DNA from 4 places in the Bradyrhizobium sp. USDA 4473 genome. Region 4 is predicted to be linked to each of the others. Evidence: riboswitches for the same ligand, from Rfam matches in the RefSeq annotation. Region 4 holds a riboswitch; each other region holds the start of a gene.
The links. Region 4 has a riboswitch for cobalamin ahead of ACVW17_RS15555 (ribonucleoside-diphosphate reductase subunit alpha). Riboswitches for the same ligand answer to the same signal wherever they lie in the genome.

Region 1 (3,316 bases), 3.5 Mb from region 4:
GGCATCGAATCCCTTCGCCCGCAATGCATCGATCAGTGCATCGACCGGCGCCGTGTCGCCGGCCGCCAGATACGAACGATAGAAGGTCACCAGCACGAGCGGCCGGCCATCCGACGCCGGCAGCGCCGCGACCGCACCGCGCCCGGAATCGTAGACGCCGATCTCGGGAAGATCGATCTCGCCGACAACAGGTCCGGCATAGAGCCCGGACGCCAGCGCCAGTTGCGCGATCACGGCCTGTGCGGCAACGGGGCCGCCCTTGTCGCACAGCACTTTCAGGCGACGCAGTGTCGAGACCGGCAAGGTCGAAAATTCATCAAGCCGCAGATCGTCGCGTCCGTCCGCCGGCAGCACCACCAAAGCGATGCCGCGTTCCTTTGCCAGACGGTGCACCGCGGCCAGCCCGTATGACCAATAGGGCTCGCCGCCGATCAGCCGGATCAGGATGCCGCGCGCGTGCGACAGCGTCCGCTCGATATAGGTGTCGACCGACAGCGGATGGCGCAGCTCCGCGAGATTGGCGAGCCGCAGCGGCGGCAGCGCGGCGCGGCCGCGACGCCAACCGGCCGCGAACGCAGCGAGATCGCTGTCGGAAAACGACAACACCACGAGATCGGCCGGATCCTGGCCGAGGTCCCTTGGCGTTGCGGTCTCTTCAAGGCCGCGGCTCTCGCGGAAGACGACATGCATCAGACACCAAGCCGCGCCCTGATCGCGGATTCATCGATATCGCCGTGTTCGCCGATCACGACCAGCTTCGACTGCCGCGGGCGCATGCCCCAAGGCATGTCGAACTGATGCCGCACCCGCTCGCCGACCGATTGCACCAGCAACCGCATCGGCTTGCCTTCGACCGCGATATAGCCTTTGGCGCGCAGCACGTTCTGCTCGCGCGCCAACCCCTTGATCGAGGCCACCAACGCATCGATATCCGTAACCTCCGGAAGATCGATCACCACCGAATTGAAATCGTCGTGCTCGTGCTCCTCCTCGCCGTCGTGATGCGAGGGCCGTGACGCGAGGTCATCCTCCGCCGCCGCCTCAAGGCCCAGGATCACGCGGGCATCGATGGCACCGTCGACGATCGGCAGCATCGGCACCTCGCGCGGCATCTCGGCCGCGATCACTTCTTTCGCCGCCTTGATCCCCTCCGCCCCGGCGAGATCGGCCTTGGTCAGCAGCACGACATCGGCACAGGCGATCTGGTCCTCGAACACCTCCGACAGTGCCGTCTCGTGATCGAGATTCTCATCGGCCGCGCGTTGCGCGTCGACCGCGGCCACGTCAGGCGCAAAGCGGCCGGCGGCGACGGCCTCGGCATCGGCCAGCGCGATCACGCCGTCGACCGTGATCCGCGAACGGATCTCCGGCCAGTCGAACGCCTTGAGCAACGGCTTCGGCAAAGCGAGGCCCGATGTCTCGATCACGATGTGATCGGGCTTCACGGGTCGCGCCAACAACTGCTCCATCGCCGGGATGAAATCGTCGGCGACGGTGCAGCAGATGCAGCCATTGGCGAGCTCGACGATGTTCTCGCTCGGGCAATTGGCATCGGCGCAGGATTTCAGGATGTCGCCATCGACACCTTCGCTGCCGAATTCGTTGACCAGCACCGCGAGCTTCTTGCCGTTGGCGTTGCGGATCAGGTGCTGGATCAGCGTCGTCTTGCCGGATCCGAGAAAGCCGGTCACGACGGTGACCGGAACCTTGGCGAGGGTAGTCATTCGGCGGCCTCCGGCACGACGGGAAGAGGTGGAATGCGGGCGAGCGATTGCTTGCGGAAGATTTCGGGACGGCTGCGCCACGGCACGATGCCGTCGGGCGCCGCCGCATAGGCGGACGCGCCGGCGATCACATCCCTGGCATTGGCTTCGGATAAGCGGCCGTAGACATAGGACCATCGCCCCGGCGCGCTGAGCGCGACCGAGCAGCCCTGGCTGCACGCCGACAGGCATTCCACGGGAACCAGATTGACGTCATCGGGCACGCCAGCCTCGACGAGGGCGGCATGCAGGCGCGCACCGGGCGCGGCCTCACCTTCGCCCAGCGTCTGGCCGGCGCGGCAGGTGATACAGACATGAAGTGTAACGCTCATCGCCCTTCCTGGATTGACAACGGGAAGCGATGAGGCACACGAACCGATGCGAACAGGTTCGTTCCCCGTCGCGGAACACCCCGTCCGCCGGTCTCACAACTGCTGCGCTGGCAGGTCTCCCGGCTTGCGGAGCAGGATTTCTCCCTTCGATCCCCGCCTTCCCGATCCCCTTGGGGAATCAGTGGCTTTGGGCATCTCTCCGGTCACGGTCGCGGGGGCGGCTGCTTTTCAGGCCCGACTTGAGCCCTATCGCATTCCCTCTTCGCCTGTCATAGGACAGGAACCAACGCGGGCCCACCATTCGTCCGCGGCTCGAACTTGTCAAGCCGAAGGAACGCCATGACGTCTGAAGGAAACGGGGCCGAAGACGAGATCGTCAGCAGCGATGCGTCGCTGGACGCGCGCCACGCGACCAAGATGGCGAAAAAGAAGGTCGCCCGCGACAAGATCATGGCGACCAAGAGCGGCGAAAAGGGCCTGATCATCGTTCATACCGGCGCCGGCAAGGGAAAATCGTCCTCGGCCTTCGGCATGATCGTGCGCTGCGTCGCGCACGGCTTTCCCTGCGCCGTGGTGCAATTCATCAAGGGCGCCTGGGATACCGGCGAACGCCGCCTGCTCACCGGGCATTTCGGCGACCTCTGTCAATTCCACGCGATGGGCGAAGGTTTTACCTGGGAAACGCAGGATCGCGCCCGAGACATTGCAGCCGCCCAAGCGGGCTGGGAAAAGGCCAAGCAGCTGATCGCCGACCCGAGCCTGCGTATGGTGGTGCTCGACGAGATCAACATCGCGTTGCGCTACGACTATCTCGCAATCGCCGATGTCGTCCAATTCCTCACGACGTCGAAGCCGCCGATGACACATGTCGTGCTCACCGGACGCAACGCCAAGGACGAATTGATCGAGATCGCCGATCTCGTCACCGAGATGACGCTGGTGAAGCATCCGTTCCGCTCCGGCATCAAGGCGCAGCCGGGCGTCGAGTTCTGACGGACAGCACCATGGCGCGCGCGTTGATGATCCAGGGAGCGGGCTCGGACGTGGGCAAGTCGCTCATCGTCGCCGGCCTCGCGCGCGCTGCCACGCGACGCGGCTTCCGCGTGCTGCCGTTCAAGCCGCAGAACATGTCGAACAACGCGGCCGTGACCATCGACGGCGGCGAGATCGGACGCGCGCAGGCCTTGCAGGCGCTCGCCGCTGGCGTCGAGCCGCACACCG
Region 2 (3,316 bases), 2.6 Mb from region 4:
ACTCGCCGCGGCCGCCCCAGAACGACTGCTTGACGCCGATCTCGGCCTGCTTGCCGGTCGCGAGCTGGAACGTTTTCTGCGAGGTCGACAGCGAGATCAGGTTGCTGACCGGATCGACGCCGACCGCATACTGGCCATAGAATGCGAGGTTCTTGATCGGCTCGTACACCAGCCCGGTGCGCCAGCTGGTTCCCGACAGCGTGGTTTCAAAACTGTTCGCCGGCGTCTTGTAGTCGGTCCGATCGACCTCGGGCCGGTCGTACCGGACGCCTGTCACGAGCGACAATTGGTCGGTCAGCGACAGGCGATCCTCGGCGAACAGCGCATATTGATTGACGACCGCATTGAAGCCCGGCGTCGTCGCCGTCGTGGTCGCGAAGAACGACCCGGGATCGAACACGTAGGGATTGACCGACGACGCGCCGCCGTAGGGCGAGTTGTTGATGTGGGTGAAGTCGATCCGGTTGACGTCGAACCCGGCAACGACCTGGTTCGCGAGACCGAACACGCGACCGCTGAAGGTCGCATCCATCCGGTTACCGAACTGCTTCTGGTCATGGAAGATCTCGATATAGCTCGAACGATCGATCAGCCGGGTGTTCGGATTCCAGCTGTAGTTCTCGATGTCGCGCCAGTGCCGCTCGCTGGCCAGATAATACAGCGTGTTGTTGAGCTTGATGCCGTCGGCGACATCCCATTCGGTCCTGAACTGGGTCCAGCTGTCCTGGTAGCGGATCGCGCTGTCTGATGCGTTGTAATTCTTGAAGCGCAGCGCGTCCTGGATCGAACCGTTGATCAGCGGCGTGCCGAAATAGCGCGACGGGCTGCGGTCGCCGTAGTCCTCGGACAGCGTGAAGGCGAGATTGTCCGACGCCTGCACTCGGACGGCGGCGGAGACCACCGCATTCGAGGTCTTGTCGCGATCGACCCAGCCAGCCGACATGTTGCCGGTGGCGTTGATCCGGTACGACACATTGGGATTGATCGGACCGGTGCTGTCGACCGAGAGCCGCCGCGTCATGTTGCTGTCGAGCGAGACCTCGGCCTCGTTATACGATGTGTTGAGCGGCTTCTTCGGGATCACGTTGATGACGCCGCCGATCGCGCCTTCGCCGTACAGCACCGAGGCCGGACCGCGCAGCACCTCGATGCGCTGCGTCGACCAGGTATCGTAGGGGAACGTCAAGGTGCCGGAGCCGACATAGAAGCGCGTGCCGTCATACAAGGTCATCACCGAGTTGCTGCCGGCAAAGCCGCGGGTGCTGAACGACAGGCCGCCATTGCCGGGCGCCGGCGTTGCGATGAACCCGGCCGCGTTCTGGGTGACGGCATCGAGCACATTGTGCTGGCCGCGTTCGGCAATGGTCTGCGCCGTGACGATCTCGACGCTGGCCGGTGTCTGCAATGGCGTCAGGTTGAGGCGGCTGCCGGTGCTGCCTGGCGTGGTGGCGTTGAGCGTCGGTGGTGCCGTCCCCGATGTGCCCGACGCTGCAGCACGCGGTGGGCCGCCCGCTGCCGCTGATGCTGCGGGTCTCGCGCGCGGCCGCGACGACGCCGCCGGGTTCTGGCCTCGCGCCGCAGGCTTCGGCTTCGCTGAGGCCGAGGGCGAGACCTCGATCGGATCGAGGCTGGTGGTTGGAGCTGTCTGTGCCGAGCCTTCGGCCGGCAGCAGCAACGATGACAGGGAGCAGACGAGACCGAGGCGCCATTTGCGCGCAACGGGAGAGGACGGAGACATGAAAACGGCTCGCGGTAACGTGGCACGTCACCGCGAACACGGACTGGGGCCTTGCCGAAAAGGCAGTGCTCCGATCCCACCAGGACGCCCCCGCCCGATGTGCTCGCGTGTGACCACGACTGACGGCAGGTCTCCTGGCTCACGGGTCATCGCCTGTCGACGCCTTCCCGGGCGGATAGCCCAGTGGCAAATTTGACGAAAGGCTCGCCGTTTACAGTTGCGGGGACAGCTGCGGCATTGGGGTTACCCTCGCACCGCATTCCCTTTTGATCCCCGAAGGGAACCGTCGGCGAAAACGATAGGTGCAGTCGGCATGGCTGTCAATTCGATGCGATTGTCGCACGCATGCTTTCATGTCACGCGACGCATCCCTGCATCACCTCATCGATCTCCGCACGCGAGAGCGCGCCCATCTCGGCGATGAACACGATCCGCGTGCGTGGCACGCCGGGCGCCGGCACGCCGCCGGCAGCCAAGGTCGCGCGACCGCCGGCGAGCTGAAACACCGTCAGCCGTCCGGGCTGCTCGACCGTCTCGAACAAGCCCTTCGCGCGCGCCAGCTTCGGCGCCAGTTTGCCGATCGCCTGCTGCAGGCGCGGCAGCGATACCTGCCGCTCCGACGTCCAGCTCAGCGTCTCGAACCGGTCGGACACCGGCCGTCGCGGCGCGGTCTCGCGCGGCGCGGGCAGATGATCGAGATCCGCCGGAAACAGCAGCTCCGTCGGCACCTCGCCATGCACGGCATCGACGATCACCGCCGCCGGACGCACCACGCGCACGGCATCGCGAATCGCGGCGCACGCGGCTGCATCGGCCAGATCGACCTTGCTCAGCGCCACCATATCGGCGGCCCGCAGCTGCGCGCGCAGCAGCGCATCGTCCAGCGCGGCCACCGGCTGCGTGGCGTCGACCACGCACAGCACGGTCTCCAGCGGCGCCTCCTTCCAGATCACGGGATCCATCAGATTGCGCACGATGTCCGCGGGATCGGCGATTCCGCTGGTCTCGATCACGATGAACTCGGGACACGGATCACGCCGCAGCAAACTGGCGAGCGTGCGCAGCAGGTCGCCCTCCAGCGTGCAGCAGATGCAGCCATTGCTCAGGCTGACCACGCCGTCGCTGGCGCCCGCGATCAACTCGGCATCGATATTGATCGCGCCGAAATCATTCACCACGGCGGCGATGCGCCGTCCTTGCGCATGCGCCAGCAGATGGTTGACGACCGTGGTCTTGCCCGCCCCGAGAAAGCCCGCGACCAGCAGGATCGGGACCGCCACCTCAGCCTCCGGTGACGGGCCGGCGCACCGGCCGGCCGGGACGCGCCGCGACGTCGAGCACGCCATCATTGATCAGCGGCTGGCCGCTGACCACGAGATGGCGCACGCCTTCCGCCGGGCGATTCATCGCGGAGAAGGTCGCGCGGTCGCTCAGCGTCTCGTAGTCGAACACCACGACGTCGGCGTCGGCGCCGGCCTGCAGCCTGCCCTTGGCGCGCATCGCCGGCGTGCTCGCCGACAGGATCTCGGCCGGGATCAGCGCGCATTTGCGGATGCCCTCGAGCAGCGAGAGCTTCTT
Region 3 (3,316 bases), 320 kb from region 4:
CTTCACTGGCAATCAACGAGAGGGCAAAGGCGCGCCAACCCAATTCAATCGGCTTTGCATATGGCGACGCAAGTCTGATCGTTCCGTCGGTCGCGATCGTCCAAGTGATTGCGTACTGTTCGTCTGATTTGTTGTCTTGGTGCTTGGTCCAGGAAAAGTACACATACTCTGTTCGGTCAATCCCTTCGGCTACTCCCCACGAGCGAGGGACGAAGTGAGCCACCTTCGAGACCTTGGAGATGATTTGTTCTATGGTCTCGCCGTCTTGCGCTCGCCACGTTGACTTGACCCTTTCGACGAGAGCGCTGTCGTTGGCACGAACATTGTTGTTCGTCGCTGCCAGCCCGGCCAGGCAAATCAGCGATCGAGCGAAACAAAACCAGAGTACGCGCGTTCCAGCCATTCCCTTCATTGCTGCCGGCCCATCTGGTTCTCGTCCACGCGTCAATTCCAAAGAGGACAATCTTCAACGTGCCTGCGAGATCGTTGGAAGTTAGCGGCAACGTGACGCGAGCACCTGCTGATGTCCCGCGCGAGCAGGCGCGTCCCTCGATGTCACGCGCCGCTAACCTCAGTGGTCAGCCAAAGCTTCAACTTGCGATGCTGGACCTGCCCAGGAGGAGAAGCCTGGGCGAGCGAAGACTTGCATTCTTCGTGCCAGGAAATTGGCACCAGATTTGTGCCGCCTGTGTCGACTTCCCGACCTGCTTACCTCATTTATGTTGCCATTAAGCCTGTTCGCGGCGACTTTCGACTTTAATGGCTGATTCCTGTCACGCACTGCATCTTCGAGCAACGCAGTTGGGAAACCTTGCTGCCGGAAGCCTGACGACAGTTGGGTGCAGGATTGCCGCCATCGAACCATGTGGTCGGAGGTCGTTGTCGCTGCTGCGGAGATGGAAAGTGCGGCGAAGCCGCTCGTCAGCGGCGAGCGATTTGGAATCGGCGCTAAGGAAGTTCAAAAGTCACGCAGGCGAAGCGATATGAAATTCGTCGCTCGCGTAGGACACGTTAGCGGGCGCCTATGTGGTCGTCGTCGTAGTCAACATTGGGGAGTTGCACTTCCATGCAGTCGTATCGACCGGATAAGAAGGGAAGTCTCAGGTCGGGCTAGCTTCGGCTTGAGCTGCTCAACATTCTCGAGAGCATCTGCCTGACGGCCGGGTTCATAAATGTCTTTGCTATCCAGCCGAACAGGCCGACCGTAAAGACGGCAGCAGCAAAAACGCCGAGGGCACTCCAAACAGCCATTTTCATTACGGGCTACTCTTTTCGTTGGTGAGTCACTATGCTTGCTTTGCGCAGTATCGCCAAAAGCATCCGCATGGCGCCTACCAGGATTGGTGGTAGATCAACATGCTCGCTCAGTATGCTGCCGATTTTGCGCATATTGTGCCTGTTCACGCTGATCCTTGGTCGTTGGTGGAGAACCGGGGGCGCATCGAAGCGTGCTAGATGAGCGCTTCGAAAGCTGGATCGCGTGAAGAGCGGCCTGTCCCGGCACCGTGACCTTCATCGCGAAGGCCGCATGCGTCTCTTGCACGATCTGACACGCGGTCCGACGCGAACGCGCCTCGGAGATGGTCATCCCGATATCCATGCTTGGAGAGTGGCTTCAACGTCGCGATCAAGAGTGGCCGTGTATCGTCAACAGCATCACTTTGACAGGTTGACTGCGGAGTTGTCTTTCCGATAATCGAAGTCGTCGAGGTTCTCCGGTTCGGCTTGATCCGGAGCTAAGAGGGAAGCCGGTGATGCCGGCGCTGCCCCCGCAACTGTAAGCGGCGAGCCGCTGTCCAACAGAGTCACTGAAGCCCGCGCGGCTTCGGGAAGACCGGACAGTGGCGATGATCCGCGAGCCAGGAGACCTGCCCCGACAATATGTTCGTCCACGGGCGGGGTGTCCCGGTGGTACGCCAAGCAGCCGTCGCTCGCGTGACGTCTCCTGCCTGCGTCCGCCATGGCCTTTGCCCCCAACATGGGGTTAACGGTATGTCTCTTCTCTCACTTCCGGTTGCCACGCTCGGAACGCCGCGCATCGGTCCAAGACGCGAGCTCAAACTCGCGCTCGAAAGCTATTGGGCCGGAAGAATCAACGAACAGCAGTTGCTCGAGGACGCAGCCGGCCTGCGCGCGGCGAACTGGGCGCGCCAGAAATCCCTCGGTGTCACCATCATTCCGTCGAACGATTTCTCGCTATACGACCAGGTGCTCGACACCAGTGTCATGGTCGGCGCCATCCCGGACGTCTATGCCTCGAAAGTCGAGCCTGCTTCCCTCAAGACGTATTTCGCCATGGCACGCGGTTCTCAAAGCGACAGCCAGGATGCGAGTTGCGGTCACCGACCTCGCGGCTATGGCGCACCCGCGCAGGAGATGACCAAGTGGTTCGATACCAACTACCACTACATGGTCCCGGAATTTCATCGGGGGCAGACTTTCAGGCTCTCCTCTCGCAAGCCTATCGAGGAGTATGAGGAAGCCAAGGCCCTTGGCTTTCAAACCCGCCCTGTCCTGATCGGCCCGGTCACCTTCTTGAAGCTAGGCAAGAGTGCTGATCCCGCGTTCCAGCCACTGGCACTACTGGATGACCTGGTACCGGTCTATATCGAGGTTCTGCAGGAATTGGCCCGACGCGGGGCGAATTGGGTCCAGTTTGACGAGCCCTGCATGGTCCTTGATCTCGATGAGGGGACAAGAAAATCTTTGCTGCATGCCTATGACCGGCTCGTCAAGGAGGGGCCGGCCATCAAGATTATGGTCGCCAGCTATTTCGGTGGCCTTGGCGAAAATCTTCACACGGCCTTGCGCCTACCTGTTGCTGGCCTGCACGTCGATCTGGTTCGGGCGGCAGAGTTATTGGACCAGATCATTGCTGCCGGGCGAAGTGATCTCGTTATCTCACTCGGCGTGATCGACGGCCGCAATGTGTGGCGGACGAATTTATCGGCGCTGCGCCAGCGGCTCGATCCCGCCATTGCGAAACTCGGCAGGGATCGCGTACAGATCGCCCCATCCTGTTCGCTGCTTCACGTGCCGGTCGATGTTGAGCTCGAAACGGAGCTTGCTTCCGACGTCAAGAGCTGCGTTGCGTTCTCGGTTCAGAAGATTCGCGAGCTTGCGACGTTGGCACGGGCACTCGCAGGCGATCTGAATGTCGCCGACGCTCTCGCGGAATCGGAGCGCGTCACCATCCGCCGCGGAACTTCGCCGAAGATCCGTGACGCCAATGTCGCCGCCCGGATGAGTGCGATCAATCAGACCGCGCGACGGCGCGCCAGTCCATTTGTCAGGCGTGCCGAGATCCAACGCGAGC
Region 4 (3,316 bases):
GACTTGGCCACGACGCTTTCCATCGGAATGCTCTTGGCCTGCAGGAACGAGTGGAAGCCCATGACGCCAAGGCCGACGGAACGCTCACGCAAGGCGGCGTAGCGGGCACGCTTCATGACGCCCGGCGCCACCGTGATGAAGTGGGTCAGCACGTTGTCGAGGAAGCGCATGACGTCCTCGATGAAGCCAGGCTCCTCATTCCACTGGTCCCAGGTCTCGAGGTTGAGCGACGACAGGCAGCACACCGCGGTACGCTCCTCGTCGCGATGATCGATGCCGGTCGGCAGAGTAATTTCGCTGCACAAGTTCGACGTTGAGACCTTGAGGCCGAGCTCGCGCTGGTGCTTGGGAAGCGCGCGGTTCACTGTGTCGATGAACAAGAGATAAGGCTCCCCCGTCTGCAGCCGGTTCTCCAGGATGCGTTGCCACAGCTGGCGGGCATCGATTTCGCGGATAACGTCCCTGGTCTTTGGACTGCGCAGAGCGAACGCAGTGCCGGCGCCCACGGCACGCATGAACTCATCGGTGACGTTGATGCCGTGATGCAGGTTGAGACTCTTGCGGTTGAAGTCGCCGGACGCCTTCCGGATCTCGAGGAACTCCTCGATCTCGGGATGGTGGATATCGAGATAGACCGCAGCCGAGCCGCGCCGCAACGAGCCCTGGCTGATCGCCAACGTCAGGCCGTCCATGACGTGGATGAACGGGATGATGCCGGAGGTAACGCCGCCCTTCACCTGCTCGCCGATCGAGCGAACATTGCCCCAGTAGGTGCCGATGCCGCCGCCGTTAGAGGCAAGCCATACGTTCTCGTTCCAGGTGCCCACGATGCCTTCGAGCGAGTCCGACACCGAGTTAAGGAAGCAGGAGATCGGCAGGCCGCGTGTGGTGCCGCCGTTGGAGAGCACCGGCGTGGCTGGCATGAACCACAGCCGAGACATCGCATCATAGAGACGTTGGGCATGCGCGACATCGTCCGCGAAGGCGCAAGACACCCGCGCGAACATATCCTGGATCATTTCGCCGGCGACCAGATAACGGTCGCTCAGCGTCAGCTTGCCGAACGGCGTCAACAGGTCGTCGCGCGTCCGATCAAGCTTGAGATCGGCCGGCTTTGGCGATGGCGCAAGGGGCTGCGGCAGCGGAGCCGGCGATGGCGGCGGCACAAGACACAAGTCAGGCGTGCTGGGGTCTGGCTGCGGCTGCACGCGCTGCGGCTCGATGAGATGACCATGCTGATCGAAATCGTAAGACGGCGACATCGGCGACCCCGCGATGTTAGGCGGGGAACCGCGCGGACGACTTGCGAGGAAACCGGTCAAACGTCCCCGGCTGCAAGCGACCCAACGGGGCACCCCGCCCGAGGACTTTCGTTCAGTCGCGGCAGGTCTCCTGGCTCGCGGGTCATTACGGCTGTCGGCCTTCCCGGCGCTGTGTCGCGCTAGTGGCCATGATGACAATCGCTCGCCGCTTACAGTTGCGGGGGCAGCCCCGGAGTAGCCGTCTTCGGCGCACCGGGTTCCCTCTTAGCTTCCGACCTACAAGATCTGGTGGACGGAAGACCGTGACTGGCTAGAAATAGGCACGACTCGCAGGGATTCGTCAACTGGGGGATCCAGATTCAAAAGGCAAAAAACCTGGCCGCCCGGACGACTCTGTCGCCGCGGTCGCTTCTGCTGCAGGTGATTGGAGACGCCGTTGGGCCGCATTCCGGTTTCCGTAGCTTGCGCAAGGTCCAGGAAATTCCTGGCTCGCGCGTCGCATTGATGGAATCTGTGAGACCGCGCTTCAGCGGAGAAGGAATTCGGCAAGGCGCTCTCCGACCTGAATCACAGCGCTCCCGCTCGCCGCGACAAATGGCATCTGGACGAAGTCGTTATCTAGTCGCGGGCGAACAATATCGGCTCTGGCGCGCCGCCGACCAGAATCGCCTCGCGCTCGACGTCTTGATCCAGCGACGAAGAGACTCGCGCTGCACAGTGGTCCCTCCTGTCACGGCTCCAGCGCGACCTGCAAGCCCTCCTTACTTTCAACATGAACGTAACGGGGGCCGATCGGCCGTCCCCTGCCGCTGGCGACGGTGACAACGTCTTCCAGAGGCGCGGCGCGCGCATCCGCCTCGGGGCGAGACAAGATCAGGTCGGCGTGAAACAGCCCTTCCGATTCGAGGCCGGTGGCATCCACGCCAAGGGCCGCCAAGCTGGCCAAACAACTTTCAAACTCTTCAGCGTCGCGAAAGCGACGCTGGATAAACGTCGCGCCGGCAAGACGTTCTGTCACAAGACCACGGTTTGCGAATGTCGCGGCCAGCGATTCAAATGGGAACATTCGCAGCACGAAGGAGATGATCCATGGTTGCTTCTCTGTCGCATCGAGAATCTCGCTGAACGTCTTCTCGGTAACGTAGCCGATGCATCCGGTCGACATGATAACATCCACGGAGCGGAGAATGCCCGCGCTGTCCGCCGATAGCGCCTCCTTTTCAAGGTCAGCGACAATGCCCTGCTCCAAGAGGCCAACACTCTTTGCATAGCTGATCGCCCGTGCCGACACATCGAGGCCGATAAAGCGTGCCAACCCGACATCAGGCCAGGCTGCATAAAAACTGCGATCGAGACTCACCAGTGTCTCAGAACTGATTGCTCTCATCTCACGCCGGGCGTAGCGGTGCCGCAAGCCCCCGAACGTCAGCGGAAAGCGATGCACCGCTGCATTGATGCCGTACGAACAACCAACATCGAGCACGACGGGCTTGAGGCCGGTTGCCGACGCTTTCGCTGCCAGGATTTGGCGCACAACCGGCTCAGCTACGTCCGGGATCATATAATCCAGGTCGCCGAGGACCGAGAAATATGCCCTCGGATCATCCGAAGCATAAATATCGTGGAATGCAGCTTTAGACCGATTGATACGCGAGAAATCTATCCGCAACGCAATGTCTCCCATCTCATCTGCAAGCAACTCGACGGCTGGCGCCTTCGCACTCGCCTACGCTTTGGTTATATAGGGTGTATAAATCGATCTTCTATCCGCCGATGCGATAGCAGAAGCGGCAAGCGGACAAGAGCATGAAACCACCCTCTCTGCGTCGCGGCGTGAGCGACCGTGCTGTTGCGTGAAGAAACCATCAGCCGGCTCAGCCCACCGATAGAAACTTATTCAGAGATGAGCTGACGGCGCCGGCGCCCTTGGAGATGAGCGAAACCTGAATGACGCGGTCATAAACATCCCGCCGGTTCGTCAAGGCTGAATCGAAATGATCTCCACCTTCCGGTTTGCCTGCCGGATGCACCTCGACTTGCTGCGAGCGCAAGAG

Region 1: it holds a riboswitch for cobalamin, as region 4 does, so the genes downstream of both, ACVW17_RS32285 (DUF1636 family protein) here and ACVW17_RS15555 (ribonucleoside-diphosphate reductase subunit alpha) in region 4, are expected to answer to the same signal.
Region 2: it holds a riboswitch for cobalamin, as region 4 does, so the genes downstream of both, ACVW17_RS03515 (TonB-dependent receptor) here and ACVW17_RS15555 (ribonucleoside-diphosphate reductase subunit alpha) in region 4, are expected to answer to the same signal.
Region 3: it holds a riboswitch for cobalamin, as region 4 does, so the genes downstream of both, metE (5-methyltetrahydropteroyltriglutamate--homocysteine S-methyltransferase) here and ACVW17_RS15555 (ribonucleoside-diphosphate reductase subunit alpha) in region 4, are expected to answer to the same signal.

What each region holds. Positions count from the first base shown of each region.
Region 1 is NZ_JBSSGE010000001.1:6,830,125-6,833,440, forward strand. It holds gene cobN (cobaltochelatase subunit CobN) at 1-690, opposite strand, end outside; gene cobW (cobalamin biosynthesis protein CobW) at 690-1,724, opposite strand; gene ACVW17_RS32285 (DUF1636 family protein) at 1,721-2,095, opposite strand; cobalamin riboswitch at 2,188-2,398, opposite strand; gene cobO (cob(I)yrinic acid a,c-diamide adenosyltransferase) at 2,435-3,088, shown strand; gene ACVW17_RS32295 (cobyric acid synthase) at 3,100-3,316, shown strand, end outside.
Region 2 is NZ_JBSSGE010000001.1:743,798-747,113, forward strand. It holds gene ACVW17_RS03515 (TonB-dependent receptor) at 1-1,738, opposite strand, end outside; cobalamin riboswitch at 1,846-2,041, opposite strand; gene ACVW17_RS03520 (CobW family GTP-binding protein) at 2,095-3,018, opposite strand; gene ACVW17_RS03525 (amidohydrolase family protein) at 3,020-3,316, opposite strand, start outside.
Region 3 is NZ_JBSSGE010000001.1:3,625,621-3,628,936, forward strand. It holds gene ACVW17_RS16820 (nodulate formation efficiency C protein) at 1-403, opposite strand, end outside; cobalamin riboswitch at 1,692-1,890, shown strand; gene metE (5-methyltetrahydropteroyltriglutamate--homocysteine S-methyltransferase) at 1,993-3,316, shown strand, end outside.
Region 4 is NZ_JBSSGE010000001.1:3,305,361-3,308,676, reverse strand. It holds gene ACVW17_RS15555 (ribonucleoside-diphosphate reductase subunit alpha) at 1-1,262, opposite strand, end outside; cobalamin riboswitch at 1,366-1,582, opposite strand; gene ACVW17_RS15550 (class I SAM-dependent methyltransferase) at 1,993-2,946, opposite strand; gene ACVW17_RS15545 (nodulation protein NolB) at 3,137-3,316, opposite strand, start outside.